DNA from 2 places in the Mycobacterium sp. HM-7 genome. Region 1 is predicted to be linked to the other one. Evidence: predicted binding sites of a transcription regulator. Region 1 holds the regulator's gene; the other holds the start of a gene.
The links. Region 1 encodes LexA, which represses DNA repair genes until DNA is damaged. Its sites were predicted from a motif close to CGAACANNTGTTCG; they were not measured.

Region 1 (15,888 bases):
CTTCCTCGGCATGCTCGCCATCTGGTCACGCAACACCGTCGTGCACCCGTACCCGGGACCCGGCTTCGGGCTGTACCTCGCGTGGATCGCCGTCATCCTGCTGACGTTCCACTGGGCACGCGTGGTGTGGTCACGGACCGCGGTGCAACTGGCTGCCGAGGCGCAGCGCCGCGAATCCACCGCCGAGCAGCAGAAGCGCGGGCTGCTCGACGGCCCGGACAGCCCTAGCGCGTAAACGCGCGACGCCACTACTTCTTAAACGCGCGACGCCACTACTTCTTAAACGCGCGACGCCACTACTTCTTAAACGCGCGACGCCACTACTTCTTGATCGCGGCTGACGCCGCTACTTCTTGATCGCGGCTTCCGCCGCCGAAGCCCACTCGCGCCACTGCGCCGCACTGGCCCGCGCCTTCTCGGCATCCTTGGCCTTGCCCGCCGCCTCGGCCTTCTCGGCCTGACGTTCGAACTGCTCGGCCCGCTCGCGGAACTGGTCGGCCCGGGCCTGCGCCTCGGGGTCGCTCCAGCCGCTCTGCGCGGCGTCGCGGATCTTCTTCTCGACCACGCGCAGGCGGCGCTCCAGCTCGGCGGTGCGGTCGCGCGACGCCTTGCCGATGGCGTCCCACTTGTCGCCGATGGCCCGGAATGCCGCACGTGCCGCGTCGACGTCGCTGATGTCGATCTTCTCGGCCTCGGCCAGCAGCTCGGCTTTCGCGTCGGCGTTGGCGTTGAACTCCGCGTCCTTTTCGGCGTTGACGGCGTTGCGGGCGCTGAAGAACGTGTCCTGGGCGGCCTTGAACCGCTTCCACAGGGCGTCGTCGACGTCCTTGGCGGCGCGGCCCGCGGCCTTCCATTCCGTCAGCAGGTCGCGGAACGTCGCGGCGGTGCCGCCCCAGTCGGTGGAGCCGGACAGCGCCTCGGCGCGTTCACACAGCGCCTCCTTCGCCTGCCGCACGCCGACCCGCTCGCGATCGAGCTCGGCGAAGTGCGAGCCCCGGCGGCGGTTGAACGCCTCACGGGCCGCCGAGTAGCGCTTCCACAACGCGTCGTCGACCTTGCGGTCCAGGCCCGTGATGGTGCGCCACTCATCGAGGATCGCGCGCAGCCGGTCTCCGCTGGCCTTCCACTGCGTCGAGTTGGCGCCGATCTCCTCGGCCTCAGCGGCCAGGGCCTCCTTGCGCGCGGTCTGGGCGGCCCGCTGCTCGTCGCGCTTGGCGCGCTCCTCCTGCGCGAGGGTGCCGGCCTGCTCGACGATGGTGGTCAGCCGGGTGGTCAGGGCGTCGACGTCGCCCAGGACCGAGGCCTCGGGCAGCGATTCCAGCAGCGTCGCGGCGGCCGACTTGATCTTGCGGGCGTCGCCACTGCCGCTGCCGAGCCGGTGCTCCAGCAGCGCCACCTCGGTGCTCAGATCGTCGTAGCGGCGGCCGAAGTGGGCGTACGCGGCCTCGGCGTCGCCCGCCTGCCACGAGGCGATCTTGCGCTCGCCGGCGCCGGTGATCAGCCACACCGTGCCGTCGGCGTCGACGCGGCCGAACCGGTGCGGATCGCACGTCGGCGGCGCAGCCGCGACCGGGGCCGGGGGATGGTGCGGGATGGCGCTCGGCTTCGGACCGGGGCGCGGCGGGCCGGGCCGAGGAGTCGGTTTCGGGGTGTTGCCGGGTTCGGTGGTGGTCATCTCGTGCTCCTCATGCCCGCGCGTGGGATGACCCACGCTTCTGCCGCGCGACGCGGCGCCGTCATCTGTTACTCGCACGCTATTCAAACAGGTCGACGCGCCGTCTGCGCAGGCGTTTGCCGGACTCGTTAGCGTGGACGCGTGCATAGCGCCGGCCTGACACATATCGCGATCGTCCCGTCGGCCCCCGTTCTGGTGCCTGAACTGGCCTCCGGCGCCGCTGCCGAGCTGGCCGATCTGACGGCCGCGGTGCGGTGTGCGGCACAGGACCTGCCGTCGCGTTGGCTGGCGGTCGGCGCCGGTCCGCAGGATGCCCGCGTGTCCGCTGACGCGGTCGGCACGTTCGCCGGTTACGGCGCCGACGTGCGGGTGACGCTCGCGCCCGACGTGACCGGTGCGGTGCGGCCGTTACCGCTGTGCGCGCTGATCGCCGGCTGGCTGCGGGGGAGTGTGAACGCGGAAGCGACGGTCGACGTGCGGGTTTTCTCCGACGACCTGGCGCCGGAGGCGGCGCTGGCGCACGGGCGTGCGCTGCGCGAGGAATTGGATACGGCCGTCGACCGCGTCGGCGTACTCGTGGTCGCCGACGGTGCGAACACCCTGACCGCCGGGGCACCCGGCGGCTTCGACCCCGATTCGGTGGCGCGACAAGCGCAGTGGGACGACGCGCTGGCCACCGGCGACGTGCCCGCGATCGCCGGGCTGTCCGGCGTCCTCGGCCGGGTCGCCTACCAAGTGCTGGCCGGCCTGGCCGGACCCGACCCGAAAGCGACCGAGCTGTACCGCGGCGCGCCGTACGGCGTCGGCTACTTCGTCGGCACCTGGATCCCGCAGTGAGGCCCATCGCCGTTGTCGGTCCCACCGGGACCGGGAAGTCGGCCCTGGCGCTGGACCTGGCCGAACAGCTGGGCGGCGAGATCGTGAACGCCGATGCCATGCAGCTGTACCGCGGCATGGATATCGGCACCGCCAAGCTGACGGTGCCCGAGCGGCGCGGCATCGTCCACCACCAGCTCGACGTCCTCGAGGTCACCGACAACGCGACCGTCGCGAAGTACCAGGCGGCCGCGGCGGCCGACATCGAGGCCATCGCCACGCGCGGCGCCGTCCCGGTGATTGTCGGCGGCTCGATGATGTACATCCAGTCGCTGCTCGACGAGTGGTCGTTCCCGGCAACCGATCCGGCGGTGCGATCCCGGTGGGAGGAGCGGCTGGCCGAGGTCGGCGTCACGGCCCTGCACGGCGAGCTGGCGCGGGTCGATCCCGACGCCGCCGCGTCGATCCTCGACACCGACGGCCGGCGCATCGTGCGGGCGCTGGAGGTCGTCGAACTCACCGGCGAGCCGTTCGCGGCGTCGGCACCGCAGATCGGCGCCCCGCGCTGGGACACCCTCATCGTCGGATTGGATTGGGACACAGAGATTCTCGACGACCGGCTGCAGCGTCGCACCGACCTGATGTTCGCCTCCGGGCTGGTCGACGAGGTGGTGGCACTGCAGGCCCGCGGTCTGCGGGATGGGGTGACGGCGGCCCGGGCCCTGGGCTATGCGCAGGTCCTGACGGCGCTGGACGCCGGCGGAGACGACGCCGCGATGGCCGAGGCGAAGGAGCGCACGTTCATCGGCACGCGCCGCTACGTCCGCCGTCAGCGGTCGTGGTTCCGCCGCGATCACCGGATCACCTGGCTGGCCGGTGACGCGGAGGGTAACGCGGCCGCCGTCGCGCGAATCTGGCGCCACGTATCCTGACGGTGTGCGGTTTTCGAAAGGGCACGGCACCCAGAACGACTTCGTGGTGCTGCCCGATGTCGACGCCGAACTGAAACTGACCCCCGCTGTCATCGCCGCGCTGTGCGACCGGCGCCGCGGGCTGGGGGCCGACGGCCTGCTGCGGGTGACCAAGGCCGGGGCCGCCCAGGACGCCGGTGTGTTCGACCAACTTCCCGACGGCGTCGCCGCCGACGACTGGTACATGGACTACCGCAACGCCGACGGCTCGATCGCCCAGATGTGCGGCAACGGCGTCCGCGTCTTCGCGCACTACCTGCGCGCCTCCGGCCTCGAGCACCGCGACGAATTCGTGGTCGGCTCGCTCGCCGGACCGCGGCCCGTGGTGCTGCACGGCGCCGACGGCGTCAACGCCGAGGTCACCGTGGAGATGGGCAAGGCCCGGTCGTACGGGCACGGCAAGGCCGTCGTGGCCGGGCGCACCTTCGAGGGCCTGGCCGTCGACGTCGGCAACCCGCACCTGGCCTGCGTCGACGCCTCGCTGAACATGGCCGGGCTCACCGCGCTGGACGTCGCAGCGCCGGTGTCCTTCGACGCCGACCAGTTTCCCGAGGGCGTCAACGTCGAGGTGCTGACCGCGCCCGCCAACGGGGTGGTGGCGATGCGGGTGCACGAGCGCGGTGTGGGCGAAACCCGCTCCTGCGGAACCGGGACCGTCGCTGCCACGTTGGCAGCACTGAACCACACCGGCGTGGACACCGGCAGCCTGCGGGTGGTGATCCCCGGCGGCGAGGTCAGCGTGACCATCACCGAGAGCACCAGCTTCCTGCGCGGGCCGTCGGTGCTGCTGGCGCACGGTGAACTGGCCGCCGAATGGTGGCATGAGAACGAAGGAAATTCAGATGCGTCCCGCTGACTTTGCGGGCACCATCGATAACTACTCATGACCTCTCCTTTCAATCCCGACAACATCCCCAGCGCCGGTGAACTGGCGCTCGAAGACCGCGCGGCCCTGCGCCGCGTCGCCGGGCTGTCGACCGAACTGGCCGACATCTCCGAAGTCGAATACCGCCAGCTGCGCCTCGAACGCGTGGTGCTGGTCGGGGTCTGGACCGACGGGACCTCCGCCGACGCCGACAACAGCCTTGCCGAGCTCGCCGCGCTTGCCGAGACCGCGGGCTCCGAGGTGCTCGAAGGCCTGATCCAGCGCCGCGACAAGCCGGACGCCTCGACCTACATCGGTTCCGGTAAGGCCTTGGAGTTGCGCGAGACCGTGCTCGCGACCGGCGCCGACACCGTCATCTGCGACGGTGAACTGAGTCCCGCGCAGCTGAACTCGCTGGAAAAAGTGGTGAAGGTCAAGGTCATCGACCGCACCGCGCTGATCCTCGACATCTTCGCCCAGCACGCCACCAGCCGCGAAGGCAAGGCTCAGGTGTCGCTGGCCCAGATGGAATACATGCTGCCGCGACTGCGCGGCTGGGGTGAGTCGATGTCCCGGCAGGCCGGTGGTCGCGCCGGTGGTGCCGGCGGCGGGGTGGGTACCCGTGGTCCGGGTGAGACCAAGATCGAGACCGACCGGCGACGGATCCGCGAGCGGATGGCCAAGCTGCGCCGCGAGATCAAGGACATGAAGAAGATCCGCGACACCCAGCGGCACAGCCGCCGGGCCAGCGACACGCCGTCGGTCGCGATCGTCGGCTACACCAACGCCGGCAAGTCCAGCCTGCTCAACGCGCTCACCGGCGCCGGCGTACTGGTGCAGAACGCTCTGTTCGCCACCCTCGAACCCACCACCCGCCGTGGCCAGTTGGACGACGGCCGGCCCTTCACACTGACCGACACCGTCGGGTTCGTGCGGCACCTGCCGACCCAGCTGGTCGAAGCGTTCCGTTCCACGCTGGAGGAGGTCGTCGACGCCGACCTGTTGGTCCACGTCGTCGACGGCTCCGATGCTGATCCGCTGGCGCAGATCAACGCGGTGCGCAAGGTCGTCGGTGAGGTCGTGGCCGAGTACGACGTCGCCGCACCGCGAGAGTTGTTGGTGGTCAACAAGATCGACGCCGCCGGTGATCTGGCGCTGGCCCACCTGCGGCGCGCCTTGCCGGACGCGGTGTTCGTCTCGGCGCATACCGGTGAGGGTCTGGACCGGCTGCGGCTGCGCATGTGTGAGCTGGTCGAACCGACCGATGCCGCCGTCGACGTGACCATTCCCTATGAGCGCGGCGACCTGGTGGCACGCGTGCACGCGGAAGGCCGCGTCGAGGCCACCGAGCACACCGCCGACGGCACCCGGATCAAGGGTTGGGTGCCGATGGCGCTGGCCGCCAGCCTCGGCGAGTTCGTCACCGCCTAGTTCAGGCGGCAGCCTTGGCCGGCTTGTCGGCCTTCTCGGCCTTCTCGGTGGCCGGCTTCACCGGCTTGACGGTCTTGGTGGCCTTGGGGGTCTTGTCCTTCTTCGGCTTCTTGGTCTTGTCGTTGGTCTTGTTATCGGCGCCGGTCTGACCGTCCTTGGCCGGGCCCTGCTTGGGGTCGGACGTGTCCTTGGCGTCGGTTGTCTTGGTGCCCGTCGTCGTGTCTGTGGTCTTGGTGTCGGTTGTCTTGGTGTCGGTGGCCGTGACCTCCGGGGTCTTGGTATCGACGTCCTTGGGATCGGGGGTCGGCGACGGTTTCGGTGTCGTGGCGGGAGCCAGCTTGGTGTCTCCGGTCGGGGTGGCAGACACCGCCTTCGGCGTGCTCGACCTCGTCAGGGCTGCGACCGTCGTCGGTGCCGGGGCCGGTGTGGTCGCGGCGATCGGCAGCTGCACCTTGCCACCGGTGATGTCACTGATCGCGGCCTTGACGCCCTCGCCGGCTGCGTTGATCAGGTCCTGCGTCAAGGTGATCGGATTGATCAGCGGGATCAGCCGGAACGGCGCCGGGACACCCGGGCTCAGGCTGCGGTCGTAGCCGGTGTCAATGAGGACACGCAGCACCGGGGCGACGAGGTCGACCAGCGGCTTGATGATGAAGCTGGTGTGGGTGAAGCCGCCGAACTCCAGGAACGGCCGCACCAGGGGCAGCGTCTTCGTCGGGATCGTGATGTAGGTGGTGTCGCCGTAGACGGTCTGGTTCGCCGGGTCCTTCAACGCGGCGTCCAACTCTGCGGGGGTGTACTCGAGGTCGGGAATCTCGCCCGCGTCGCTGTTGGCGTTCGGCGCCAGGTAGGTGCCGTGGGTGTACCAGAAACCGGCGATGGCGTTGAGGTCGGCGAGCAGGTTGATCGGGTACAGCGGGAAGTCGGCGACGCCGTCGTACTCGAATGCGATGTCCGTGGTCTTGATGCCCGTGTTGGTGGGTGCCGGCAGGCCGAATGTGGCATCCAGGATCGGCACCGTGCCCAGGAAGGCGAGGCGTTCGAACAGGCCGCCGTTGGGCCGGTTGGTGTTACCGATCATCACGAAGGACAAGGCGGCCTTCTGGGTGTCGGTCAAGGTGGCGAGGGTCGACTTGTACCGGCTGACGATGTTGCCGCCTTGTGAGTAGCCGAAGATGATGACGGGGTTGGTTGGCGACGCCGTCGGCAGCGCGTCCATCAGCGCGGTGTTGAGGTGCGCGATGCCTTCACCCGTCGACACGTTCCACTTGGCGCCGGACAGGCCACCCCAGCCGGGCAGAGGAATGGGCCAGAACTGGGCGGGGTAGTTGATGCCCGTCAGCGTGCAGCTGTTTGCCTGCGTGCACAGCGGATTGAACGGGGCGATGTAGTAGGTGTCCGCGTTCTCCTTGTAGCCCGCCACGATGTTGGCGTTCGGCGTGCCGGTGCCCGGGACGATCAGCGCGGTCGCGGCGAGCGTGAACGCGGCCGTGACCATCGACACCACGCCAAGCAGAACAGTGCTCAGCACCGTCAGCATCACGGCCACGGCTGCCGGGATGGTGCGTCCGAAAGCGCGCATCGCTTCGCCCCTTTTCGACATCGCCAATCCGGTGATCGGCACCTGTTTCGCATCGTCGCACTGCGGCCGGATCGGTACCCGGTGTTTGCCGAAAATTTGTCGGGTGTGTCGATTTTCCGATACGGCGGGTACCGGGCACGGTGGGTGAAATCACACCACCGCGATACCGCTTGTGGGTCAAGGTCTTTCGCTGATCCGGTCGCCGGATCCGTGGTGGTGGTCAGCAACCGGCATGGTTCGGCACTAAGCTTCGGATCAACATCGGTTGCGCACTATTGTCACAACGCGTCCGCCGATCACGTCGTGGAACGGCTGACAGCCTTCAGTTCCCTCTGCACCAGCATTTCTCGCGGCGACCGATACTGCCGCCGGCATTGTCGACCCACCGTGCCGGAAAGGCTGTATTTATCCATGTCTGCAGAACAATCGTCGTCGTTCGCTGAGCTCGGCGTCCCCGAAGCGCTCATCGCCTCGCTCGCCGGCCGCGGCATCGCCGCGCCGTTCCCCATCCAGATCAGCACCCTGCCCGACACCCTGGCCGGCCGGGACGTCCTCGGCCGCGGCCGCACGGGCAGCGGCAAGACCCTGGCGTTCTCCATTCCGCTGGTGGCCCGGCTGACCGGCGTCTCGCGGCGCCCGTCGCGACCCAGCGGCCTGGTCCTGGCTCCCACCCGTGAGCTGGCCACCCAGATCGCCGCCACTGTTGCACCTCTCGCCACCGCCATGGGGCTGAAGGTGACCACCATCTTCGGTGGCGTATCGCAGAACCGCCAGGTCGACGCGCTGCGCGGCGGTGTGGACATCGTCATCGCGTGCCCGGGCCGCCTCGAAGACCTGATGAAGCAGAAGCTCGTCAGCCTGGACGCCGTTCAGGTCACCGTTCTGGACGAGGCCGACCACATGGCCGACCTCGGCTTCCTGCCGGGCGTCACCCGGATTCTGGCGGCCACGCCCGCCGACGGGCAGCGCATGCTCTTCTCGGCGACGCTGGACAACGGCGTCGACAAGCTGGTGCGGCGCTTCCTGTCCAACCCGATCACGCACTCGGTCGACGAGATCGACGCGCCGCCGCCCGCCATGACCCACCACGTCTTCCACGTCTCGAACACGGCGGCGAAGCAGGAACTCGTGCACCGGCTGGCGTCCGGCACGGGCCGGCGCATCCTGTTCATGCGGACCAAGCACCAGGCCCGCAAGCTGGCCCGCCAGCTCACCGAGGCCGGCGTGCCGTCGGTGGACCTGCACGGCAACCTGTCCCAGCCGGCGCGTGACCGCAACCTCGCGGCCTTCAGCGCGGGGGATGCGCGGGTGCTCGTTGCCACCGACATCGCGGCGCGCGGTGTCCACGTCGACGAGGTTGAACTCGTCGTGCACGTCGATCCGCCGGCCGAGCACAAGGCTTACCTGCACCGCTCGGGCCGCACGGCCCGCGCCGGCAGCGCCGGTGACGTCGTCACCGTCGTGCTGCCCGAGCAGCGCAAAGACGCCCAGCAGTTGCTGCGCAAGGCGGGCATCACCGCCCGGCCGCAGGAAGTCGTCGCCGACTCGGCGCCGGTGCAGGCGCTGGTCGGCGAGATCGCGCCGTACCGGGCTCCCGCGCCCAAGGAGGCTCCCGCGCCTCGCGGCGGTAACCGTCCGGCCAAGACGGCGACCGCCGGCCAGGGCCAGCGCCGTCGTCGGCGTTCGGGTGGCCAGCAGGCGCCGGGTCGCGCACAGTCGGGTCGTTCGCAGTCGGGACGTACCCAGGCCCGGTAGTCCGCGCCCGGCGGCGCGTCGCATGTGGGCCCGCTCACAACCAACCGCCCGGTTGGGATAAGTTGTTGTCAAACTTATCCAGTACCGGAGGTCTCGCATGGGTGTCATCAAGTACGACCGCACGTTGTTCGAACCCGAGCACGAGCTGTTCCGCGAGTCGTACCGGGCGTTCCTGGAACGGCACGCCGAGCCCTACCGCGAGGAATGGGAGAAGGCCAAGATCGTCGACCGCGAGGTCTGGCGCGAGGCCGGTAAGCAGGGATTTCTCGGCATGGCCGTGCCCGAGGAGTACGGCGGCGGCGGGAACCCGGACTTCCGCTACAACGTCATCGTCAGCGAGGAGACCGCGGCCGGACGGCACAGCGGCCTGGGCTTCACACTGCAGAACGACGTCATCGCGCCGTACCTGCTGGAACTGACCAACGAGGAGCAGAAGAAGCGCTGGCTGCCCGGCTTCTGCAACGGTGAACTGATCGCCGCGATCGCGATGACCGAGCCCGGCACCGGCAGTGATCTGCAGGGCATCAAGACCCGCGCGGTCAAAGACGGCGATCACTACGTCCTCAACGGCTCGAAGACGTTCATCACCAACGGCATTCACGCCGACCTCGTGATCGTGGTGGCCTGCACCGACCCGGACAAGGGCGCGCAGGGCTTCAGCCTGTTCGTCGTCGAGCGCGGCATGGCGGGCTTCGAGCGCGGCCGTCATCTCGACAAGATCGGGCTCGACGCCCAGGACACCGCCGAATTGTCGTTCACGGACGTCAGAGTTCCGGCCGAGAACCTGCTCGGGGTCGAGGGCATGGGATTCGTATATCTGATGCAGAATCTGCCCCAGGAGCGCATTTCCATCGCCGTGATGGCTGCGGCCGCGATGGAGGCCGTACTCGAATCGACATTGCAATACGCCAAGGAGCGTAAAGCGTTCGGCAAGCCGATCGGCAGCTTCCAGAACAGTCGATTCGTGTTGGCCGAACTGGCGACAGAGGCCACTGCGGTGCGAATCATGGTCGACGAGTTCATTCGTCTGCATCTCGATCGAAAGCTGACAATCGACCAGGCGGCGATGGCCAAATGGTATTCGACGGAGGCGCAGGTCCGGCTGGTCGACCGGTGTCTGCAGCTGCACGGCGGCTACGGATATATGCGCGAATATCCCATTGCGCGGGCATTCCTGGACTCCAGGATCCAGACGATCTACGGCGGTACCACCGAGATCATGAAGGAGATCATCGGCCGCGGATTGGGCGTTTAGCTAATTGCCGACGCGAATTTATTCGCATATCGAAGCGCGACACACTGGCGCGTCACCGCCCGATATCCCGCACGATGGGCATGAACTGAAGCAAAGTTGACAGAATCTCTCAATCAAGAGAGTTTGTCTGACGGAATTTGTATCCGGAGTTTTGCCAACCGCGGGAGGAATTCGATGACCGGGCTGCGAACCCGTGGCGGATGGGCTGGTGTCGGGGCCCTTTCTGTCGCGGTGGCATTGCTCATGGCTCCGACGGCATTGGCGACACCGGAAGGCGACGCCGACGCGGCGATATCCCACACCTGGGATGCCGCGGGCGGTGACACGGGTGAGCTGGGCGCCAAGGACGGTGACGTCTACCAAGTCGGCGCGGGATACGCGCAGAACTTCGCGGGCGGCAAGATCTATTTCACCGAGAGCACCGGTGCCCATCTCATTTACGGCGCAATTCTCGACAAGTACCAGGCGCTGGGCGGCGCCGCGGACAGCGATCTCGGCTTCCCGACCATCGACGAGGGGGCGGGCAGGGCCACCGACAGCCGCAACAGCACGTTCAGCGCGGCCGACAAGCCGGTCATCTTCTGGACGCCCGACAACGGCGCCTGGGTCGTCCGCGGCGCGATCAACGCGGCCTGGGACAAGCTCGGCGGTTCGGCCGGCACTCTCGGCGTGCCCACCTCCGACGAATCCTGGAAGGGTGACGTCGTCTCCCAGCCTTTCACCGGCGGTGAGGTGAGCTGGAACGCCAAGACCAAGGCATTCACGACCTCGCCCGCCGATCTGGCAGGCCAACTGACCGGGCTGGACGTGCCGGGCGACGCGACGACGGCCATCGCCGCGGCCCGGCGGGCCGCCGGGGGGCCGCAGGGCACCCTCGGTGACGAGCAGGGCGCCCAGTACAAGGTCGGTGACGGCGTGGCGCAGAACTTCGCCGGCGGCACCATCTTCTATTCGCCGGCGACCGGCGCCCACGCGGTCACCGGCGACGTGCTGGCCAAGTACCGCGCGGCCGGTGGGCCGCAGGGCGATCTCGGATTCCCGGCGAGCAACGAGACCGACGGCGGCATTTCGCCGACGAGTCGGATCGCCACCTTCGCCGCGGCCGACAACCCGGCGATATTCTGGACACCCGAGCACGGCGCGTTCGTCGTCCGCGGCGCGATGAACGCGGCGTGGGACAAGCTCGGCGGCGCCACCGGGAAGCTCGGCGCGCCGACCGCTGACCAGACGGTGAACGGCGACGTCGTCAGCCAGAAGTTCACCGGCGGCTCGGTCTCGTGGAACAAGTCCAGCCGTGCGTTCAGCACCGAGCCGGCGGAGCTTGCGTCGCAGTTGAGCGGTCTGCAGGTGCCCAGCGTCGACCTGCCGGGCGGCGTGACCTCCCAGTCCGACGAGGCCGGCAAGTGGTACGAGTTCCACTGGTGGTGGCTGCTGGCGATCATCCCGCTGTTGCTGGTGGTGGTCGGCATCGTGATCGCGGCCCTGCTGCGGCGCCGGCGGGGTGCCGGTCAGGAAGTCCCCGATGACCAGGATGCGTACGACTACGACGACCACGAGTTCGGCGACGGAGAGTACGGCGACCCGCAGTACGCGGACGGCGGCGTCGACAGCGAGTACAGCGACGAATTCCCGGCGGAGGACCAGCAATTCGACGGCCCGCACGGTGGCCCCGCGTTCCAGAGCAACCCGGACGTCATCGACACCGCGCCGACGGTGTACCCCGATTTCACGGCCGAGCAGCCCGCGGACGAGCCGGTCGCCGGTGAGCCGGACGCCGATGCTGAGACGCAAGCCGAAGTTGACGCCGAGCCCGTCGACGCGGCCGAGCCCTACGAGCCAGAGCCGCAGGCGAGCGACGCCGATGGCGCTGACGAACCAGCCGATGAGCCGACGGCATCGGTGCAACTGCCGGACGCGCTGCGTCGCGGTGGCGCGGCGGCGGGTCTGACCGCTGCCGGGTTGGCGGGCTTCGCGGGCCTTCGGCCGCGGAATCCGGGCGACCGAGCCTGGGCTGCGCCGGCTGCTGCCGACGCCGGGGACCAGGACGCTGATGAACGTGCGCCCCAGCCCGAGGAGCAGGTCGCCGAGGCCGAGCCGCACGTCGACGAGCCGCCTGCGATCGCGACGCCCGCGGAGGACACCGCGGCCGGCCCGGCCAGCGGCAGGCATCACGCGCTCGGCGCGGAGGAGCCCGAGACCGCGCAGATGTCGTTCCGCGTCGCGACCGGTGCCGAGCCGCCCGAAGGTTACGTCATCAAGGCCAACACCAAATCAGGCCTGTACTGGGTGCCGGGGGCTCCCGGATACGACGACGCCGACGTTGAAATCTGGTTCGCCAGTGAGGAATTCGCGGTCACCAACGGATTCGTTCGAGGCTGACCGTAGACGGTTGAGCCCCGCTGCGAGCGACTGCAGCGGGGCTCACCTGTAGGTCCGGCGGGCGTCAGATCTTGCGGATGACGGTCACGACCTTGCCGAGGACGACGGCGTCGTTGCCCGGGATCGGATCGAATGCCGGGTTGTGCGGCATCAGCCACACCTGGCCCTTGGCGCGCTTGAAGGTCTTCACCGTGGCTTCGCCGTCGATCATCGCCGCGACGATGTCACCGTTGTCGGCCACATTCTGCTGCCGCACGACGACCCAGTCGCCGTCGCAGATCGCGGCGTCGATCATGGACTCGCCGACCACCTTCAGAAGGAACAACGAGCCCTCGCCCACGAGTTCTCGGGGGAGTGGGAAGACGTCTTCGACGGCCTCCTCGGCGAGGATCGGGCCGCCGGCGGCGATCCGGCCGAGCACCGGGACGAAGGTCGGCTCGGGCAGCGCGTCGGAACCGGCGACATCGGTGGTGATGGTGGCTCCGGTCGCGTCGTCGGCGCCGCGGACGTCCACGGCGCGCGGACGGTTCGGGTCCCGGCGCAGATAACCCTTCTTCTCCAGCGTGCGCAGCTGGTGGGCCACCGACGAGGTTGACGTGAGGCCGACGGCATCGCCGATCTCCCGGATGCTGGGCGGGTAGCCGCGGGTGGTCACCGAGGCGCGGATCACGTCGAGGATGGTCCGCTGACGTTCGGTGAGGCTGCTGGATCGTCCGCCTGTCTGGGTGTCCGGGGTATCGGTGCTGTCGCTCATAGGGACGAATCTAGCCCAGTGCACCCGAATCATCAAACATGTGTTCGAGATGGCCGGATCGGCGTGTCGCGGGCGGGATCTGGTTGTGACGCCGGTTGTGACGTGGTGAAAGCGGTGACGAAGTCGCGGAACGGAACTTGTCGGTGGGTGGTCGTATCGTTCGCAACAGTTCGATCACATGTTCTACCGTTCGAACGTTTGGGCGATATAGTCGAACATAAGAGCGATCGAACCTATGTACGAACTCCTGAGAGGAACCGACATGACCGTCATCACCCGCGAATACCCGACCGACGTCGTCGTCCGCACCGTGCCTCGGCGTGGAGATGTGAATCGTCAGCGGCAGGCCCGGCTGCGGCCGGCCGGTTCCCGTCCCTCGGGTGCGGCGTTCCGGCACCGGGGCACCGGCGTGCTGACGTCTCGCGCCTCGCACCGGAGCAACCCGATCACGCCGTTGACGACGGTGATGCTGGCGCTGGTCGCGGCGGGGATCACCGTATGGCTGGGCCTGGTGGCGCAGTTCGGGGAGGCCGTCCAGCCGACCTCGTCGGCCGCCTCCGTGCCCGCGCAGCTCGCGGTGGTCCGGGTGCAGACGGGAGAGTCGATTCAGCAGGTGGCGCGGCGGGTGGCGCCCGACGCACCGGTCAGCGCCGTCGTCGACCGCATCAAGGAACTGAACAAGTTGCCGTCGGTGGCGCTGAACGCCGGGCAGACGCTGATCGCGCCGGTCGGCTGAGGACAGCCCGTGCGCACCTCGATCGGCACGGCGCCCGGCCGCGTCAGAGCGGCACGGGTAGGCTCGAGACCGTTCGAAACGGTCGATTGTCGGTGCGGCGAAGGAGCGGTGATGCACTGTCCGTTCTGCCGGCATCCGAACTCGCGTGTGGTCGATTCGCGAGAAGCTGATGAAGGGCAGGCGATTCGGCGTCGCCGGTCGTGCCCGGAATGCGGTCGCCGGTTCACCACGGTGGAGACTGCGGTCGTTTCGGTGGTCAAACGCAGCGGAGTCACCGAACCGTTCAGCCGGGACAAGGTGATCAAAGGCGTACGGCGCGCGTGCCAGGGTCGGCAGGTCGACGACGACGCCTTGAATCAATTGGCGCAGAAGGTCGAAGATGCGGTGCGGGCCACCGGATCTCCCGAAGTGCCGAGCCATGAGGTCGGGTTGGCGATCCTCGGGCCGCTGCGCGACCTGGACGAGGTCGCCTATCTGCGGTTCGCGTCGGTGTACCGCTCGTTCTCGTCCGCCGAGGACTTCGAACGCGAAATCGAGGCGCTGCGGGCACACCGCGGCGTGACGTCGTCGGGCTGACGGCCGCTAGGTCGCGCTGCGTTCGTCGGTCTCGAGTGCGTCGAGTACCGCAACCTTCGTATCGAGCGGGGCGTCGATCGATTTGGCGGTGACGCCGGCCTGCAGGAGGCCGCGCAGGGCATCGCGGTCGTAAACCGATGGCGTGGTCGTGTCGATGAAATTCTCGACGAGCGCCACGAATCGATCGGGGTCGTCATGAAATGGGAAATGTCCCGAGTTGTCGAAGAATTCGAGCCGGGAGCCCGGCATCGCCGCATGTGCCAGTTCTCCGTGGGCAGCCGGGATGACGGCATCCTGGGTGCCCCAAACCAATTGCACCGGAATGGCTTCGGTCAAATAACATCGGTCCAGCATCGTCACCACCTGGCCGCGCCAGTCGACCACTGCGCGTAGCGTCCGGGCGAAGGCGGATGAGGCCTTGGGCTCGGGCAGGTCGTTCAGAATTCGCAGCATGTTCGGCAGGTCGTGGCCCAGGCCGGTCGACCCGAGCAGCGCTCCGCCGAGGCGCCCGGCGAGCTGAAGAGCCGGCAGTACCAACGGGATTCGCAATAACGCCAGGGCCTCGGTGCCCAGTGGCAACGCCGCGAGCCGCAGTGCGATGTTCACGTCGCGGGTGACACCGCCGGCACCGACCAGTACCAGGCGATCGATCAACTGCGGGAACTGGTAGGCGAACTGCATGGCCACGCCGCCGCCCAACGAATGACCGATGACCGTCACGCGGTCGATGTCGAGCACGCTGAGGAGGTCCCGCATGCCGTTGGCGTACGCGGCAACCGAATAGTCGGCGCGCGGCTTGTCGGACTGACCGTGACCCAGCAGGTCCGGGGCGATGACGGTGAACCGCTGGGCGAGGCGCGTCTGCACGGTTTCCCACGTCGTGGAGTTGTCGCCGATGCCGTGGATCAACAGGATCGCCGGACCGGAGCCGGCCACCCGGTAGGCCCGCCGGTAACCATGGATGGTGCGGTATTCCAGGCGGGGTGTCACGTCACGTACAGAATGCAGGTTGGGCTTTCCGTCGGGCATCGTCCCAGCTCCTTCCCATCGTGTCGGCGAGGCCGACCGCGTGGGTCAGTCGCCTGCGGTGCCG
Region 2 (15,888 bases), 710 kb from region 1:
CGGCAAAGAGTCGCAGGCCGCTGATACCCCGACTCCCGAGGGCCAACTCCGCGATGACCACCCCGCGGTAGCCGTCGCGCCGGACCCCGGCCAGGACGTACCGGCCTGCGGCTATCACCTTCTCCACCCGGGTTCCCGTCAGCTCCTCGACGAGTTCGGAGACGCTGAGGCGGACATCGAAGCCGCGGGTGATCTGCGATGGCTCACTCAGCCGCCGCTTGACCGCCAGGGCATCACCGGTCGCGGCGTCGGCCAGCAGCGCGGTGAGCAACCGTTTTGCCCGGGTTCCGCCGGTGCGCAGGCCGGCGAGGAATCCCACCGCGCCACCGGGTCCCTGGTTCCGCAACAGTGCCCCCGACAGTCCCAATCCGGCCGGGAGGGCCGCGGCACCGCAGCGCACGAACTGCGCGACCATGCCCGGAAGTTCCCAAAACGCTTGCAGCCGAGAAATTTTCAGTGACGGATCGGAGCCCTCGGTCACCACGTCGTACTGCAGGTAGACCGGAATCCGCAGCTGCACATTGGCGCCCATGTGCACTTCCAGTTCCAGGTCACGCACGACGGTGTTGCCGAGCACGATGTCGGCGTCGCGGTGGAACACGATGGTGCGGGGCCCGATGAAGGTGTCGTAGAACTGTCCGATCGCGCGGTGCCCGACGTGCGGCCGCGAGCCGACCGGGTCCTCGACACGTCCATCGGCGCTGAACAGACCCACCCAGGCCGCCTTGTCATGCGCCGCGGTGGCGGCGGGCGAGCGCTCGACGGTGGCCAGGAGGTCATCGCGGGTCGGCGATTGCGGTGCGGGCATGTCTCCATCGTCCACCACCGCCGAGTTCGGCTGCGAGGGGATGGCCGGCCGGATGGTCGTGGCAGATGTCGCCGATGTCGCGCACACTGGTCGGTATGAGCAACAACGGCCCGTTCGGCATCGATCCCGAAGAGTTCGATCGCGTCCTGCGCGAGACGGGCGAGGGCATCCGCGGCGTGTTCGACCGCCTCGGCCGCGGTGCTGCCTGGGCCAACGTGATGAACGACCTGACCCGGACGCCGCGGCATGCCACGCAGCCCGAGACGACGGGTGACACGGGCGACGGGGTGTGGGTGGTGTACACCGTGGCCGCGGACGGTGGGGCACACGTCGAGGAGGTCTACCCCTCCGAGTTGGAGGCGCTGCGGGCGAACAAGAACAACACCGACCCCTCCCGCAAGGTCAGGTTCCTGCCTTACGGCATCGGGGTGAGTGTGTTGGACGCGCCCGAGCAGACCGCGACGCCGCCGGCAGACGACGATCAAGCTCCGCGGCACGAACCGCACTGATATTGACCTGTCGACAATATCCCCGGCGACGCGGCTGACACGCTACGCTTTGCCACATTGTCGTGTGGCAGTAGTGCGAGGGGAGATGACCAGGATGTTTCGGGTACTGACGGTGGCCGCAGCGATCGCCGGAACCGCCATCGGGCTGGCCCCGTTCGCGAGTGCCGATCCGGCCCTGGGCGGCAACGACGATCCCGGCCGCTACCCCACCGATGTCCCCGGCATGAACTACCAGGCCGTCAACGGCGCACCGTGCGACAGCCACGACATCTTCATCTTCGGCCGCGGCCCCGGCGGCGCGTCGATGGCGTGTCACTGGATCCCCAATCAGTGGCCGCCGGTCGACACCGGATTCTGGGGCTACTCCTATGCGATCCAGGGCGTCAAGGACATCGGTTCTCCGTGCCCGGGTCCGCAGACCGCGGCCCAGGCCCCCGACGGCCGCCCGCTGCTGTGCCTCGGCCCGCAGGGCTGGCAGCCCGGTTTCAAGACCGGCGACGGGTTCTTCCCGAGCTGACCGCTACGGCTTGACCCGCCACGCCTGACCCGCTGCCCCACAGACCGAGCGGGCCGCGCCACCACGGGGTGACCACTGCGGCGGGGCGTCGACCGTCTACCTCCGGCAGTCGTTCGCAGCCAATTCGTCTGCAGCGCAACATTTTCGCCTCCCGCGGTAGTCGTAAACCGCCAGTAGTCGGTGGGGCCGGCCGCCGGCCCGGCACGCTCGGCGTGCCGTATCACCTTGTGGGACTGTCGCTTTCACCATCGCCGTCGGCGTCTCCGCCGCGCTCTGCGGTGTACAGCGTCGGGCGGTGGTACTGGTTGGTGCGTGGTTGGCCCACATCTAGGAGTGGTGGTGGGGTCCAGTGGGTGCGGCCATCGGGGCCCATGGCGGTGCGCCAGCCGCCGGTGTCGGCGAGCCGGTTGTCGCAGCCGCAGGCCAGGGTCATGACATCGACGTTGGTCAGTCCGCCGTCGCGCCAGTTGGTGAGGTGATGCACCTGGCTGCGCGAGGCCGGGGCGGTGCAGTTGGGGCGGGTGCAGCCCCGGTCCCGGGCGAACAGGGCCAGCCGCTGCGCCGTGCTGGCGGTGCGCGCGGCCCGGCCCAGATAGAGCGGTTGGCCGGTGTGGTCGTCGAAGACGGCCAGGTAGTTGTCCGACCCCTGTGCGGCCATCCGGATCAGATCTTTGACCGGCAGCTTGGTGCCGGTGTGGGTCAAAACGACCCCGGCACGTTTTTCCAACTCGGCGACGGTGCAGCTGCCGACCACCGCGACCGGGAAGCCGTTGCGCACCCCGGCGGATGAGGCCAGCATCATCCGCCCGACCATTTTGAACGCGTCGTACTGCCGCTGGGCCAGGGTGCGGGTATCCGCATCGATCTGTTCCTGGGTGGGCGTGCCCGACACGCACGGCACCTCGTCGGCGGGGTTGCACATCCCCGGGGCGGCGTATTTGTCGAACAGTGTCTGCCAGTAGGCCCGCCCTTCCGGATCGAGCTGGGCAGTGACCTCGGTGCGGCCGTCGGGCCGCTGCTTACCCATTACGAAGGAGCGTTTCGGGTCGGGCTCGTCATCGTCGGGTTCGGGCCCGTCCTGATCGAGTCGGTACAACAAGTCCGCGGCCGCGCGCCGTAGGTCCTCGGGGGTTTTGACTCGGGCGTCGGCCACCAGATCGGCCTCGCACTGCAACAGGGTGACCGGGTCGGCCGCCCACAGCGGCAGCTTCTGGAAAAACCAGGTGATCACCTGCACGTGCTCACCGTTGATGACGCCGTCGGCCTGGGCGGCGGCGACCAGTTCCCACACCGGACCCAACGGTTCCCCGGTGATCGCCGACCGCGGCCCCAGGTGATCGCAGTCGCGGACCCGGCGGCGGGCTTCTTCCCGGCTGATGCGCAGCCGGATGTGCAGTACCTCGGGCCAATCTTTGGCCCCGATGTCTTTGGCGGTGGCCTGGGTTTGGGCGGCGGCCAGGATGTGGTGATCGACCGCTTCGGCCGCGCACTTCACCGTTTCGCGGCGCGACTGCAGCTCCAGCAGGGTGCGCGCGTCCAGGCCGGTGTGGTCCAGGGATGCGATCGTGGCCGCGGCAGCTTCGTACGCGGCGTACGCCTGCTCGATGACAGCCGGATCGGTCAATCCCATGTATCGAACACTAGTTCGAAGTACCGACAATTCGCTGTGACCTATGCGGCCTCAGTTGCCTACCGTGACCAGCGGGAACAAAGTGACCAAAGTTTTTCGGAAGACGCCGCGCCATCCGTCCAGCAGGCCGATCAGCCCGCGCTTTCCTCGAAGTGGCGCCGAATCGCCGCCAGCATCGCCGCATGCGCTTTCTCCGCCGCCGCGGCAGTGAAAGCCGCGAGCGGCCGGGGCGCTTCTATATCTACCGCCTCTATGACGGTGGTACCGGCGCCGGCCGGCGCGAAGGTCACCGTGCCGCGGAGCCGTACCCGGGGAAATTGGCGCGCCTCGCTATGCACGACGCCGCCTGGCGCGATCAGCACCGTCGCGCGATAGGTCACAGCCAAGCTGAGCGGGCCCAGCGGGATGCGATCCCGCACTCGGTACGCCCGGAAGTGGCCTCGCGCATCCTGCCGGTCGTCCACGCAATCCACCGCCACCACGAGCGGATGCACCAGCTTCATGTTCGCCAGATCTGTATAGAAGGTGCGAACGTCTTCAGGCGCGCCCGGCACCGCTTCACGCAGCTCGAATCGGGACCGGGACAGCCACATCGATCCACCGTAACTTGACCGTTTCAGAAGGTCAGTCCGTATCCGCCGAATTGCCGTCATGAGCCGCCATGCCGAGGTCCAAAATCGGCGCCGAAACCGCGCAAGGGCCTCAGAGCACCGTCTCGGAATTAGCTGGTCACGACCTCGCAACGAGGGTTGCAACCTTGCATTTGCGCAAAAGCTGTGTATGGCAGTATGTTTTGCGCATTCACCTGCGAATACGCGAAATCACTTCTGCCCCATCATGATGCGAATAAACGTGGATGTAACGCACACCACAGGATTCGCGAAACGTGATGGCAGACACAGCATTTTGACGCTCTCGATTTTCCATTGCTAGCGTTCATCGTCATGTTTGCTATTGCGACCGCATCGCTGCTGGCTCTGGTCAACCAGGTTTCGGGTACGCCGTACATCTCCGGCGGCGACACAGCACACGGCACCGACTGCTCCGGATTGGTGTCCTGGGTGGCCAACGCAGCCACCGGCCGGCCCGTCTACGGCGACCGGTTCAACACCGGTAACGAAGAGGCGGCGCTGCGCGCCCGTGGCTTCCTCCCCGGCACCGCGCCCGGCGCCCTGAACGTCGGCTGGAACGGCGGCCACACTGCAGCGACCCTGCCCGACGGCACCCCGGTGTCCAGTGGCGAGGGCGGCGGCGTCCGCGTAGGTGGCGGCGGCGCCTTCCAGCGCCAGTTCACCCACCACATGCACCTGCCCATGGCCCCCGGCGACGAGATCCCCGCCGATCTGCCCCTGGATGGCCCTCTGGACGCCCCGCTGGCACCTCCGGCCGGTCCGGCCGACCTCCCGGCCCCTGAGATCGTCGAGGCCGCCAACTTTGCGCCGGCTCCCGAGGCTCCGGCGCCTGCTCCCGAGGCTCCCGCTCCGGCCCCTGAGGGCCCCGAGATGCCCGTCTAACCCTTCGAGAACCCCTCTGTTTCACAGTCAGGGCTGCGATCGACGACCGGTCGCAGCCCTGACTGCTATTTGACGTACTCGGCGAGGTGGGCTCCGGTCAGGGTGTTGCCGGCCGCGACCAGGTCCGCCGGCGAACCCTCGAAGATCACCCGGCCACCGTCGTGACCTGCGCCGGGACCGAGGTCGATGATCCAGTCGGCGTGCGCCATGACGGCCTGATGATGTTCGATGACGATGACGGACTTGCCGCCGTCGACGATCCGGTCCAGCAGCGCGAGCAGTTGCTCGACATCCGCGAGGTGCAGGCCGGTGGTCGGCTCGTCGAGGATGTAGACCTCCCCCTTCTCCCCCATCTGCGTGGCGAGCTTGAGACGTTGCCGTTCTCCGCCGGACAGCGTGGTCAGCGGCTGTCCCAGCGTGAGGTAGCCCAGTCCGACGTCGACCATTCGAGCCAGGATTTTCTGCGCGGACGGCACTTTTGCGTCGCCGTCGGCGAAGAACCGCTCGGCGTCGGCGACGGGCATGGCGAGTACTTCGGCGATGTTCTGCCCGCCGACGGTGTACTCGAGCACCGAGGCGCCGAACCGCCGGCCTTCGCATTCTTCGCAGCGGGATTCGACGGTCGCCATCACCCCGAGGTCGGTGTAGATGACTCCGGCGCCGTTGCACGCGGGGCACGCGCCCTCCGAATTCGAGCTGAACAGTGCGGGTTTGACGTTGTTGGCCTTCGCGAAGGCCTTCCGGATGTGGTCGAGCAGCCCGGTGTAGGTGGCGGGGTTGCTACGTCGGGATCCCCGGATCGGCGCCTGGTCGATGGTGACGACGCCGTCGCGGCCGGCGACCGAGCCGTCGATCAGGGAGCTCTTGCCCGAGCCCGCCACGCCCGTGATCACGGCTAGTACACCGAGCGGGATGTCGACGTCGACGTCCCGCAAATTGTTGGTGTTTGCCCCGCGAATCGGCAAGGCGCCGTTGGCTTCTCGCACCGAATCTTTGAGCGCCGCGCGGTCGTCCAGGTGCCGGCCGGTGACGCTGCCGCTGCCACGCAGCCCCTTCACGGTGCCTTCGTAGACCACCTGGCCCCCGCCCGAGCCGGCCTCGGGACCCAGATCCACCACGTGGTCGGCGATGGCGATGACTTCTGGCTTGTGCTCGACCACCAGCACGGTATTTCCCTTGTCCCGCAACTGGATCAGCAGTTCGTTCATGCGGGTGATGTCGTGGGGGTGCAGGCCGATGGTCGGCTCGTCGAACACATAGGTGACGTCGGTCAGCGCCGAACCCAGATGGCGAATCATCTTGACCCGCTGCGCTTCTCCGCCGGACAGCGTTCCCGCCGGCCGCGCGAGGGACAGGTAGCCCAGCCCGATCCCGACGAACGAGTCGAGCGTGTGCCGCAACGTCGCCAACAGGGGTGTCACGCCGGCGCCGAGGCGCTTGTCATCGGCCAGCGCCCCGACCCACTCGGCCAGGTCGGTGATCTGCATGGCGCATGCCTCAGCGATGTTGACGCCCTTGATCTTTGATGACCGCGCCAACTCCGACAACCGGGTGCCCTCGCACTCGGGGCACGTCGTGAACGTCACCGCCCGCTCGACGAAGGCCCGGATGTGGGGTTGCATCGCTTCGACGTCCTTGCTCAGGAACGACTTCTTGATCTGCGGAATGAGCCCCAGGTAGGTGAGGTTGACCCCGTCGACCTTGATCTTGGTCGCTTCCTTGTGCAACAGCGCGTCGAGTTCCTTCTTGGTGAACTTGCGAATCGGCTTGTCTGGGTCGAAGAAGCCGCAGCCGTTGAAGATTCGGCCGTACCAGCCGTCGATGCTGAAGCCGGGAATGGTGATCGCGCCCTCGTTGATCGTCTTGCTGTCGTCGTAGAGCGCGGTGAGATCGATATCGTTGACCGCGCCGCGACCCTCGCACCGGAGGCACATGCCGCCCACGATGTTGAAGTCGCGACGCTCTTTGACGGTGCGTCCGGCGCGTTCCATGGTCACCGCGCCGGCCCCGCTGATCGAGGCGACGTTGAACGAAAACGCCTGCGGTGAGCCGATGTTCGGTTCGCCGACCCGGCTGAACAGGATGCGCAGCAGGGCGCCGGTATCGGTGGCCGTGCCGACGGTGGAGCGCGGGTCGGAACCCATTCGCTCCTGGTCGACGATGATCGCGGTCGTCAGCCCTTCCAGCACGTCGACATCGGGACGGGCCTGCGACGGCATGAAACCCTGGACGAACGCGCTGTAGGTCTCGTTGATCAGCCGTTGCGATTCGGCGGCGATGGTGTCGAACACCAGCGAACTCTTGCCGGAACCGGACACGCCGGTGAACACCGTCAGGCGCCGCTTGGGTATCTCGACGCTGATGTCCTTGAGGTTGTTCTCGCGGGCACCGACCACGCGAATCAGATCGTGACTGTCAGCGGCATGCGTTCTGCTGGGCATACCCACACGCTAACCGGGGGCCGATCGACGTCGCTTCTCGATTCCTGATCTCTTCTTCATCCACGTTGAGCCTGCGGCCAGGGCGCTGCGCACTCGAGCTTTCGCGCCCTGGCCGCGGAGTCAAGTCGGCCCTACTTGCCGAAGCCCGCCTTGCGCAGCGCCTCGGCCATCGAACCCGACGGCGCAGCCTCGCGGCGGCCACCTCCGTTGCCGCGCTGCGGGTTACGGCCGCCGTTACCACCGCCGTTGCCGCCACGGTTGCCGCCGTCGCGCCCGCGTGGCTGTCCGCCGCCGTCACGCCGGGGGCCGCTGCCCTGCTCGGGCCGCTTGCCGTCGCGGGGACGCTGCGGATCGTCGTTCAACCGCAGGCTGAGCCCGATGCGCTGCCGTTCGGTGTCGACCTCGAGCACCTTGACCTTGACGACCTGCCCGGACTTGACCACGTCGTGCGGGTCGGAGACGAAGCGGTCGGCCATCGCCGAGACGTGCACCAATCCGTCCTGGTGCACACCGACGTCGATGAAGGCGCCGAAGGCGGCGACGTTGGTCACCACGCCCTCCAGGACCATGCCGACCTTGAGGTCGGACACCTTCTCCACGCCGGCTGCGAAGGTGGCGGTGGAGAACGCGGGCCGCGGGTCGCGGCCCGGCTTCTCCAGTTCGCCAAGGATGTCGGTCACCGTGGGGATGCCGAAACGCTCGTCGGCGAACTCCGCCGGCTTGAGGGCCCGCAGCTTGCGCTCGTCGCCGATCAATTCGGCGAGGGTGACGCCGGCACGGTCCAGGATGCGCCGCACCACCGGGTAGGCCTCGGGGTGCACGCCCGAGGCGTCCAGCGGGTCGTCGCCTTCCCGGATGCGCAGGAAGCCGGCGCACTGTTCAAAGGCCTTGGGCCCCAGGCGCGGAACGTCGAGCAGTCCATTGCGGCTGCGGAACGGTCCGGTCTTGTCGCGGTGCGACACGATCGATTCGGCCAGCGATTCGGTCACGCCGGAGACCTTCGCCAGCAGTGGCACCGAGGCCGTGTTGAGGTCGACGCCGACGGCGTTCACGGCATCTTCGACGACCGCGTCGAGGCTGCGGGCCAGCGTTCCGGGGGTCACGTCGTGCTGGTACTGCCCGACACCGATGGATTTCGGCTCGATCTTGACCAGCTCGGCGAGCGGGTCCTGCAGGCGACGGGCGATCGAGACGGCGCCGCGCAGCGTGACGTCCAGTTCGGGCAGTTCGTGGGCAGCGTAGGCCGACGCCGAGTACACCGAGGCGCCGGCCTCGCTGACCATCGCCTTGGTCGGCAGCCGGGTGGGCCCGGCGGCCCCGGCGGCCTTGAGGTCGGCGATGAGTTCGGTTGCCAGCGCATCGGTTTCGCGCGACGCGGTGCCGTTACCGATGGCGATCAGCTCGACGTTGTGCCGCGCGACCAGGGCGGCCAGCGTCGCCTTGGCGTCGTTCCACTTGTTCTGCGGCTGGTGCGGGAAGATGGCGCAGGTGTCGACGACCTTTCCGGTGCCGTCCACCACCGCGACCTTCACACCGGTGCGGAAACCGGGGTCGAGCCCCAGCGTGGACCGCGTCCCGGCGGGCGCGGCCAGCAGCAGGTCCTTGAGGTTCTTCGCGAACACCGCGACGGCGTCCTCCTCGGCACGCTGACGCAGCCGAATCCTGGCGTCGACAGCGGCCGAGAACATCAGCTTTGTGCGCCACGCCCAGGCGACCGTCGCGGTCAGCCACGGGGTGGCGGCGCCGCCGGCGCTCATGTCGACGCCGAGCGACTGGGCGATCATCGCCTGGTACAGCGTCTCGTCGCCGCCGTCGAAGTTCAGCGACAGCGCTTCTTCCTTCTCCCCGCGCAACACTGCCAGGACGCGGTGCGACGGCATGTCCTCCAGCGGCTCGGAGTATTCGAAGTAGTCGCGGAACTTCTGCGCGGCAGGGCTTTTCGCCGCTTCCTCGGACCACGGTTTGGTGGTCAGGGCGCCGTCGGACCAGAACTTCTCACGCACGGCGCCGACCAGTTCGGCGTCCTCGGATACCCGCTCCACCAGGATGTGGCGCGCCCCGTCGAGCGCGGCGGCGACGTCGGCCACCTCGTCACCGAGGAATTCGGCGGCGACTTCATCGGGCGTCAGCGTCGGGTCGGCAAGGAGCCGGTCGGCCAAGGGTTCCAGGCCGGCTTCACGGGCGATCTGCGCCTTGGTGCGCCGCTTTGGTTTGTACGGGAGGTAGATGTCCTCCACGCGCGCCTTGGTGTCGGCGGCCAGCAGCGCCGCCTTCAGGTCGTCGGTCAGCTTGCCCTGTTCTTCGATCGAGGCCAGCACCGCGTCCCGTCGCTGATCCAGTTCGCGCAGGTACCGCAGCCTCTCCTCCAGCGTGCGGAGCTGGCCGTCGTCCAGGCTGCCGGTGACTTCCTTGCGGTACCGGGCGATGAACGGCACCGTCGCGCCTTCGTCCAGCAGCCGTACCGCGGCGTCGACCTGACCTTCGGCGACGGCCAACTCTTCGGCCAGGCGGGTGTTCACGGACTTGACGCTCAAATTCACGGGCTGGACCCTACCCAATGCTGCCGACAGTCGTGGGCAGCGGCGAGTAAGTTTGCGCTATGCCGCAGCCGCACCCGACCCTTCTCGCCTGCCGACGTACCCGATAGCGCGACATGAATCCAGACGTGCGCACCCTGTGGATGGTCGTCTCGATGACCGCCCTGGTTTTCGGGTTGCTGCATGTCTGGGTTGGTGCCGGTAAGCGGCGGCATCCGGCGGTCCAGCTCTGGGGCGCGGGCAACTTCGCAGGTGCGGTCGGCGCTGGGCTGCTGAGCGCCCGCGGGTTGGTGCCCGAAGTGTGGTCGGTGACGGTGTCCAATGTCCTCATCGTCACCTGCTGGTCATTGATCTGGGGCGGGCTGTGCGCCTTCAACGGCCAGCCTGTCCGCGGCCGGGTGATGGCAGCGGGACCGCTGGCGGTCTTGGCCGCGTTCCAGTTGATACCGCCGTTCACGACCAGCATCCCGGCCCGCGTATCCCTGACCGCCCTCGTGCTGGCCGGGTACTTCACGGTCAGCGTCGTCGACGGCATCAAGGCCCAGCGCGTCGAGCGCCTGGCTTCGCGCCGCATCCTGATCGTCCTGTATGTGGTGGCGGCCGCGGCGACCATCGGCCGCTCGGTCAGCCTGCATCTCGACGCGGGCGCGGTCCAATTCGCCACCACGACCCCCGCCGTGTCGATGCCGATGCTGTTCTTCGCGTTCGCCGTGATGGCCATCAACCTGTGCCTGTCCCTGATGGGGTGGGAACGGCTCGAGGATCAACTGGCCGACGCGGCGATGCTGGACTCCCTCACCAGCACCCTGAATCGCGCCGGTTTCATGATCCAGGCGCAGCGACTCGCCGAGGAATGCGTCGCGCGGCAGCTCCGATGTTCGGTGATCGTGATGGACCTGGACGAATTCAAGGCCGTCAACGACGTCTTCGGGCACGAAGCGGGTGACCGGCTGCTGACCGAATTCGCCTGCGTCGCACGGTCGAACCTGCGGAGCGGCGACCTGCTGGCCCGGATCGGCGGCGAGGAATTCTGCGCCATGCTGCCGGGCGTCGACGAAAGCCAGGCGGCGGTCATCGCCGACCGGCTACGCGTCGCGTTCGCCGCCGCGTCGTTCAGCCACAATGACGTCGTGCTCGCGGGGACGGTGAGTATCGGGGTGTCGCAGCTCGGGCACAAGGCCGGATTGCGGTCTGCCATTCGCCGCGCCGACGTGGCGATGTACGAAGCCAAGAGCCGCGGTCGCGACCGGGTGATCCGCGCGTCCGCAGCGGGCGGCCGCGACTGAGTCGTCGACTCAGTACGTCCCGCAGTTCGGTGTCGTCGGTTCGCCGTTGAACCGGGCAGCGATCCATTGCATCGCCGGCTCGCCGTCGACCAGCATCGGCAACGCGTGGTTGATCACCAGTTTGTTCAGGAACGGCGGTTCCTCGTTGGTGCGGAACTCGATGTCGGCGCCCTTGTCACACCAGTCCCGGCCCAGCTGATTGGCGGCGGTCCACGGCACGAGTGGGTCGTATCGGTTGCTGTTGATCAGCACCGGGGCATTGGGCTTGTACTTGCCCAGTTTCTGCATCTCGAACAATGATTTGAAGGGCTCTTCCTCGATCAGCACATTGATGTCCTCGGTGAAGTACGGCTGCAGGTGCCGGAACATGAAGTCGACGATCGTCTGCCCGACGCACTGCCGCGAGACGCTCTCGAGCATGTCCTTGCCCCGCTGCGTCAGCTTGGAGCGGATCAGGTCGGCGAACTCCGGGTAGGCGTAGATCTCGCCGTTCAGCGCGTAGCCGACCACGCCGACGAGCGCACTGCCGTCGGTGTACGGAAACAACTCTTTGAGGTCGGCCACCGGCGCGCCGGCGTAGGTCCCGACGACGTGCAATTCCGGCGCATAGGACGACGCCAGCTCAGCTGCCGACGCCGCCGCACCGCCGCCCTGTGAGTAGCCCCAGAAGGCAACGGGCCCATCCGGATCCAGTGAGGTGCCTGGGAGCTTCTTGGCGGCGCGCGCGGCGTCGAGCACCGCGGCGGCCTCGGCGACGCGGTTGACGTACGTGTGCATCCCCGGAGTGCCGAGGCCCTCGTAGTCGGTCATCACGATCGCGAAACCGCGGGCGACCATCGTGGCGATGAACGCCTCTTCGTAGTTGACCATGATGTCCCAGCCACCCGAATAGTGGATGCCCTGGTTGAACTGCCGCGACGGCGCGCACTGGTTGCCCTGGCCCTGCGTACCCACCGCGTAGCTGATCAGAGGCCGCGGCCCCTTGCCCGGCCAGTCGTTGTACGGCTCGAAGTACGTGCCGGTCACGGCGACGGGATTTCCGCGAGCATCGGTGCTGCGGTACATGATTCGCGTCCCGGTGGCCATGATGGCGCCGAGCTGGCCGGACGGTTCGAGCACCAGCCGCGACGGTTCGGTGCGGATCAGGTCGCCGGGCCGGCCCGGCGGCAGCGGGTCCGGGGGCAGATAGAACTCGGCGTACTGCGGCTCGTCGCCGTCGGCATGGGCCGCAGGCATTCCCGCAAGCAATGAACCGATGAGCAGACACGCTGCCAGAAAGCCCCCGAAGCGATGCATAACGGGACAATAACAATGGGACTCTCGTACACGAAATCAGAGCTATTCGAATTTGAGAATTTTGTTCTTGACAGACGTCGAGTGGTGAGCCACACAGAGATTACCCACAAGCGATCCGCGAAGTCTGCGAGCACGATGTGTCCGTCACGGCATATCGCCGCCGATTCCGCATGACATCACACCTGCGAGAACGCCGCTATCGGAGTTTCTGCCCCGGCGCGCTGATTTACTGGCCATCGTTACTTCGACCCCGGAGATGAGCAGCAATGGACGACGAGACGACGGCCGCCCCCGACACAGCGGAGACCCCGCCGGTGATCACCGCGCAGGGCCTCGGCGTCGTCGGCGAGCACGGCCCGCTCTACTCCGACGTCGATCTGGAACTCAAGCCTGGGTTCCACGCCATCCAGATGCCCGGCGGGCCCGCTCAGCACACGCTGCTACTGACTCTGGCCGGCCGGCTCAAGCCCACCAAGGGCACCGTCACCGTCAACGGGGCGACGGGACCGCGTGCGATCCGTAAGCACTGCGCGATCGCGGCCTTCGAGGACATCGACGATCTGGAGGACATGGTCACGGTCCAGACCGTCCTCACCGAGCAGCGCCGCTGGGTGTCACCATTCCCGGCCTGGGTGCCGGTCCAGTCGGACGTACCGGAGATGGCCGCGGTGTTCGGCGACGTTCCCCTGCTGTCGCCGAAGACCTTCATCATCCAGCTGTCCGATCTCGAACTCTTCCTGCTGCGCATCACCCTTGCGCTGATGTCCGACCGGCCGGTGCTCATCGTCGGGGACCTCGAGCAGGTCCGGGACAACGAACGCCGCGACCTCGCGGTGCAGCGGCTCGGCGCGCTCGCCGAACACCGGACCGTCGTCGTCGGGGTGACCAACCCGCTGGGCGACGACGCGCCGTCGCACGCTCTGCACGACCTTCGCACCCAAACCGAAAGGGCCTGACCCATGCTTGCTGGACTCGCATTCGGCTCGGAGATCAAGCGATTCGGCCGCAGCCGCATGACGCGCGCGGCGATCGTGGTGCTGATGCTGCTGCCGCTGGTGTACGGCGCGCTCTATCTCTGGGCGTTCTGGGATCCGTTCGGCCAGGTCAACAAGATGCCGGTGGCGCTGGTGAATGCCGACCGCGGAGCTGTCGTCGAGGGCGTGCACGTCAACGCGGGCGACGAGATCGCCAAGAGCCTGACCGCCGACCACAGCCTCGACTGGCATGTGGTGAGCGACAAAGAGGCCCGCGACGGCGTCGAGCACGGCAAGTTCTACTTCATGCTGGAGCTGCCGGAGAACTTCAGCGAGGCCATCGCCTCACCCGTCAGCGGCGATCCGCAAAAAGCCCAGCTGATCGCGGTGTACAACGACGCCAACAACTACATCTCCTCGACCATCGGCCGCACCGCCACCAGCCAGGTGCTCAACGCGGTGTCCACGCGGATCTCCGGGCAGGCGGTCAATCAGATTCTGTCCGTGGTGGTTTCGTCCGGCGCCGGGATCAAGCAGGCCGCCGACGGGGCACAGAAACTGGCCGACGGCGCGGCTCAGGTCGATACCGGCGCGGGCAAGCTCGCCGGCGGCCTGGACGACGCGCGCAACGGCGCCGCCAAACTCGCGGCCGGCAACAAGCAGCTGTCCAGCGGCATCACTCAGGCCACCGACCCATTGTTGAAGGTGACCAAGGCCCTGTCACAGGTGGGCGGGAGCACCGAGCAGTTGCAGCAGAGCGCGACCGCGCTGGAGCAGGCCGCCGATCAGGCCGGCGCGCTGGCCACCGCGCAGGACACGGCAGCCGCGGCGATCGGTTCGGTGATCCAACAACTTTCGGTGAACCAGGACCCGGTATCGGTCGGCGCGGTGAACACCCTGCACGGTGTGCAGGATCAGCTGAACGGCCATCAGTTCACGCCACAGATCCGTCAGCAGATCACCGATGGGCGCAATGCCGCGATCTCGATGACCGAGACGCTGCGCTCCCCCGGCAGCCCGCTACGGACCGCTCTCGACCAGGTGGGGAGCAGCGGCCAGCAATTGACCGACAAGCTGAACCAGTTGCGCAACGGCGCCCAGCAATTGGCCACCGGCAGCGCGCAATTGTCCAGCGGCATCGTGCAACTCGATGACGGAGCCCACCAGTTGAAGTCCGGCACCGTGCAGCTCAAGGACGGCTCCCACGAGTTGGCCACCAAGCTCGGCGACGGCGCCAAGCAGGTGCCGACGTGGAGCGAGCAGCAGAAGCAGGCCATCGCCGACACCATCGGCGGGCCGGTGAACCTGGATTCCTCGCATGAGAACGGCGCCCCGAACTTCGCCACCGGCATGGCCCCGTTCTTCCTGACGTTGGCACTGTTCTTCGGCGCGCTCGTGCTGTGGATGGTGTTGCGGCCCTTGCAGAACCGTCCGATCGCGGCCGAGGTACTGGCCATCCGCGTGGTGTTCGCCAGCTATCTTCCGGCGGCGGTCATCGCATTGTTCCAGTCGGTCATCCTGTACTGCGTGGTGCGGTTCGGCCTCGGCATGCAGGTGTCGCATCCGGTGGCGATGCTGGGCTTCATGATGCTGATCTCGCTGGCCTTCGTCGCCGCGACGCAGGCCATCAACGCCTTGGTCGGTCCGGCGGTCGGGCGCGTGCTGATCATGGCGCTGCTGATGCTGCAGATGGTTAGCGCGGGCGGTATGTACCCGGTCGAGACGACGTCCAGACCATTCCAGGTCCTCCACACGTTCGACCCGATGACGTTCGGCGTCAACGGACTTCGGCAGCTGATCCTCGGCGGTATCGACGGCCGGCTGTGGCAGGCCATCATTGTGTTGGCATGCATCTGGATCGGCTCACTGGGCATTTCGAGTCTGTGTGCCCGCCGTAACCGGACCTGGAACCTGATCCGGCTCCTCCCTGCCATCAAGATGTAGGGCGGTAGGAGTCACCCGTTCGTCGCGGGCGACTAACCCAGGCTGACGGTGCCGTCGGCGTTGATGCGCCAGCCCGGATTATGTGCGATCTCCCAGATGACGCCGTTCGGATCCTGGACGTGCGCGTGGAACACCCCGCCGAACTGCCCGGGCTGCGGGGGTTTGAGAGTGGTACCGCCTGCGCCGGTCATGGCGGTCGCCAACGCGATGACCTCGGCCTGACTGTCCACGTTGTGCGCCAACGTGATTCCGCTGACCTGCGAGTGATCGGCCGCCTGTGCAAGATCGGCGTTGAACTTCTCGGCGAGGAAGAAGCCCAGCAGCTGGCCCGGTGCCGTCTGGTAGAAGATGATCTCCCCCGGCACATCGAGCGTCGGCGTCCAGCCCAGCGCGTCGTAAAACCGCCGGGTGGCATCGAGGTCAACCGTCGCC

Region 2: ACWW1C_RS15165 (DUF222 domain-containing protein) is a predicted target of LexA. The motif match lies at 3,469-3,482, and genes of this name have one in related genera.

What each region holds. Positions count from the first base shown of each region.
Region 1 covers NZ_CM132657.1:2,419,643-2,435,530, forward strand. The annotation lists gene ACWW1C_RS11630 (Rv2732c family membrane protein) at 1-235, shown strand, start outside; gene ACWW1C_RS11635 (DUF349 domain-containing protein) at 347-1,675, opposite strand; gene ACWW1C_RS11640 (hypothetical protein) at 1,817-2,512, shown strand; gene miaA (tRNA (adenosine(37)-N6)-dimethylallyltransferase MiaA) at 2,509-3,423, shown strand; gene dapF (diaminopimelate epimerase) at 3,428-4,318, shown strand; gene hflX (GTPase HflX) at 4,346-5,758, shown strand; gene ACWW1C_RS11660 (PE-PPE domain-containing protein) at 5,760-7,340, opposite strand; gene ACWW1C_RS11665 (DEAD/DEAH box helicase) at 7,752-9,095, shown strand; gene ACWW1C_RS11670 (acyl-CoA dehydrogenase family protein) at 9,193-10,350, shown strand; gene ACWW1C_RS11675 (sunset domain-containing protein) at 10,525-12,729, shown strand; gene lexA (transcriptional repressor LexA) at 12,794-13,483, opposite strand; gene ACWW1C_RS11685 (LysM peptidoglycan-binding domain-containing protein) at 13,746-14,219, shown strand; gene nrdR (transcriptional regulator NrdR) at 14,331-14,795, shown strand; gene ACWW1C_RS11695 (alpha/beta fold hydrolase) at 14,802-15,824, opposite strand; gene ACWW1C_RS11700 (proteasome assembly chaperone family protein) at 15,870-15,888, opposite strand, start outside.
Region 2 covers NZ_CM132657.1:3,130,866-3,146,753, forward strand. The annotation lists gene ACWW1C_RS15150 (nuclear transport factor 2 family protein) at 1-808, opposite strand, end outside; gene ACWW1C_RS15155 (hypothetical protein) at 904-1,317, shown strand; gene ACWW1C_RS15160 (hypothetical protein) at 1,412-1,834, shown strand; gene ACWW1C_RS15165 (DUF222 domain-containing protein) at 2,055-3,464, opposite strand; gene ACWW1C_RS15170 (SRPBCC family protein) at 3,596-4,057, opposite strand; gene ACWW1C_RS15175 (peptidoglycan endopeptidase) at 4,409-4,978, shown strand; gene ACWW1C_RS15180 (ATP-binding cassette domain-containing protein) at 5,044-7,419, opposite strand; gene ACWW1C_RS15185 (Tex family protein) at 7,551-9,959, opposite strand; gene ACWW1C_RS15190 (GGDEF domain-containing protein) at 10,073-11,242, shown strand; gene ACWW1C_RS15195 (lipase family protein) at 11,252-12,538, opposite strand; gene ACWW1C_RS15200 (hypothetical protein) at 12,805-13,494, shown strand; gene ACWW1C_RS15205 (YhgE/Pip family protein) at 13,498-15,456, shown strand; gene ACWW1C_RS15210 (VOC family protein) at 15,489-15,888, opposite strand, start outside.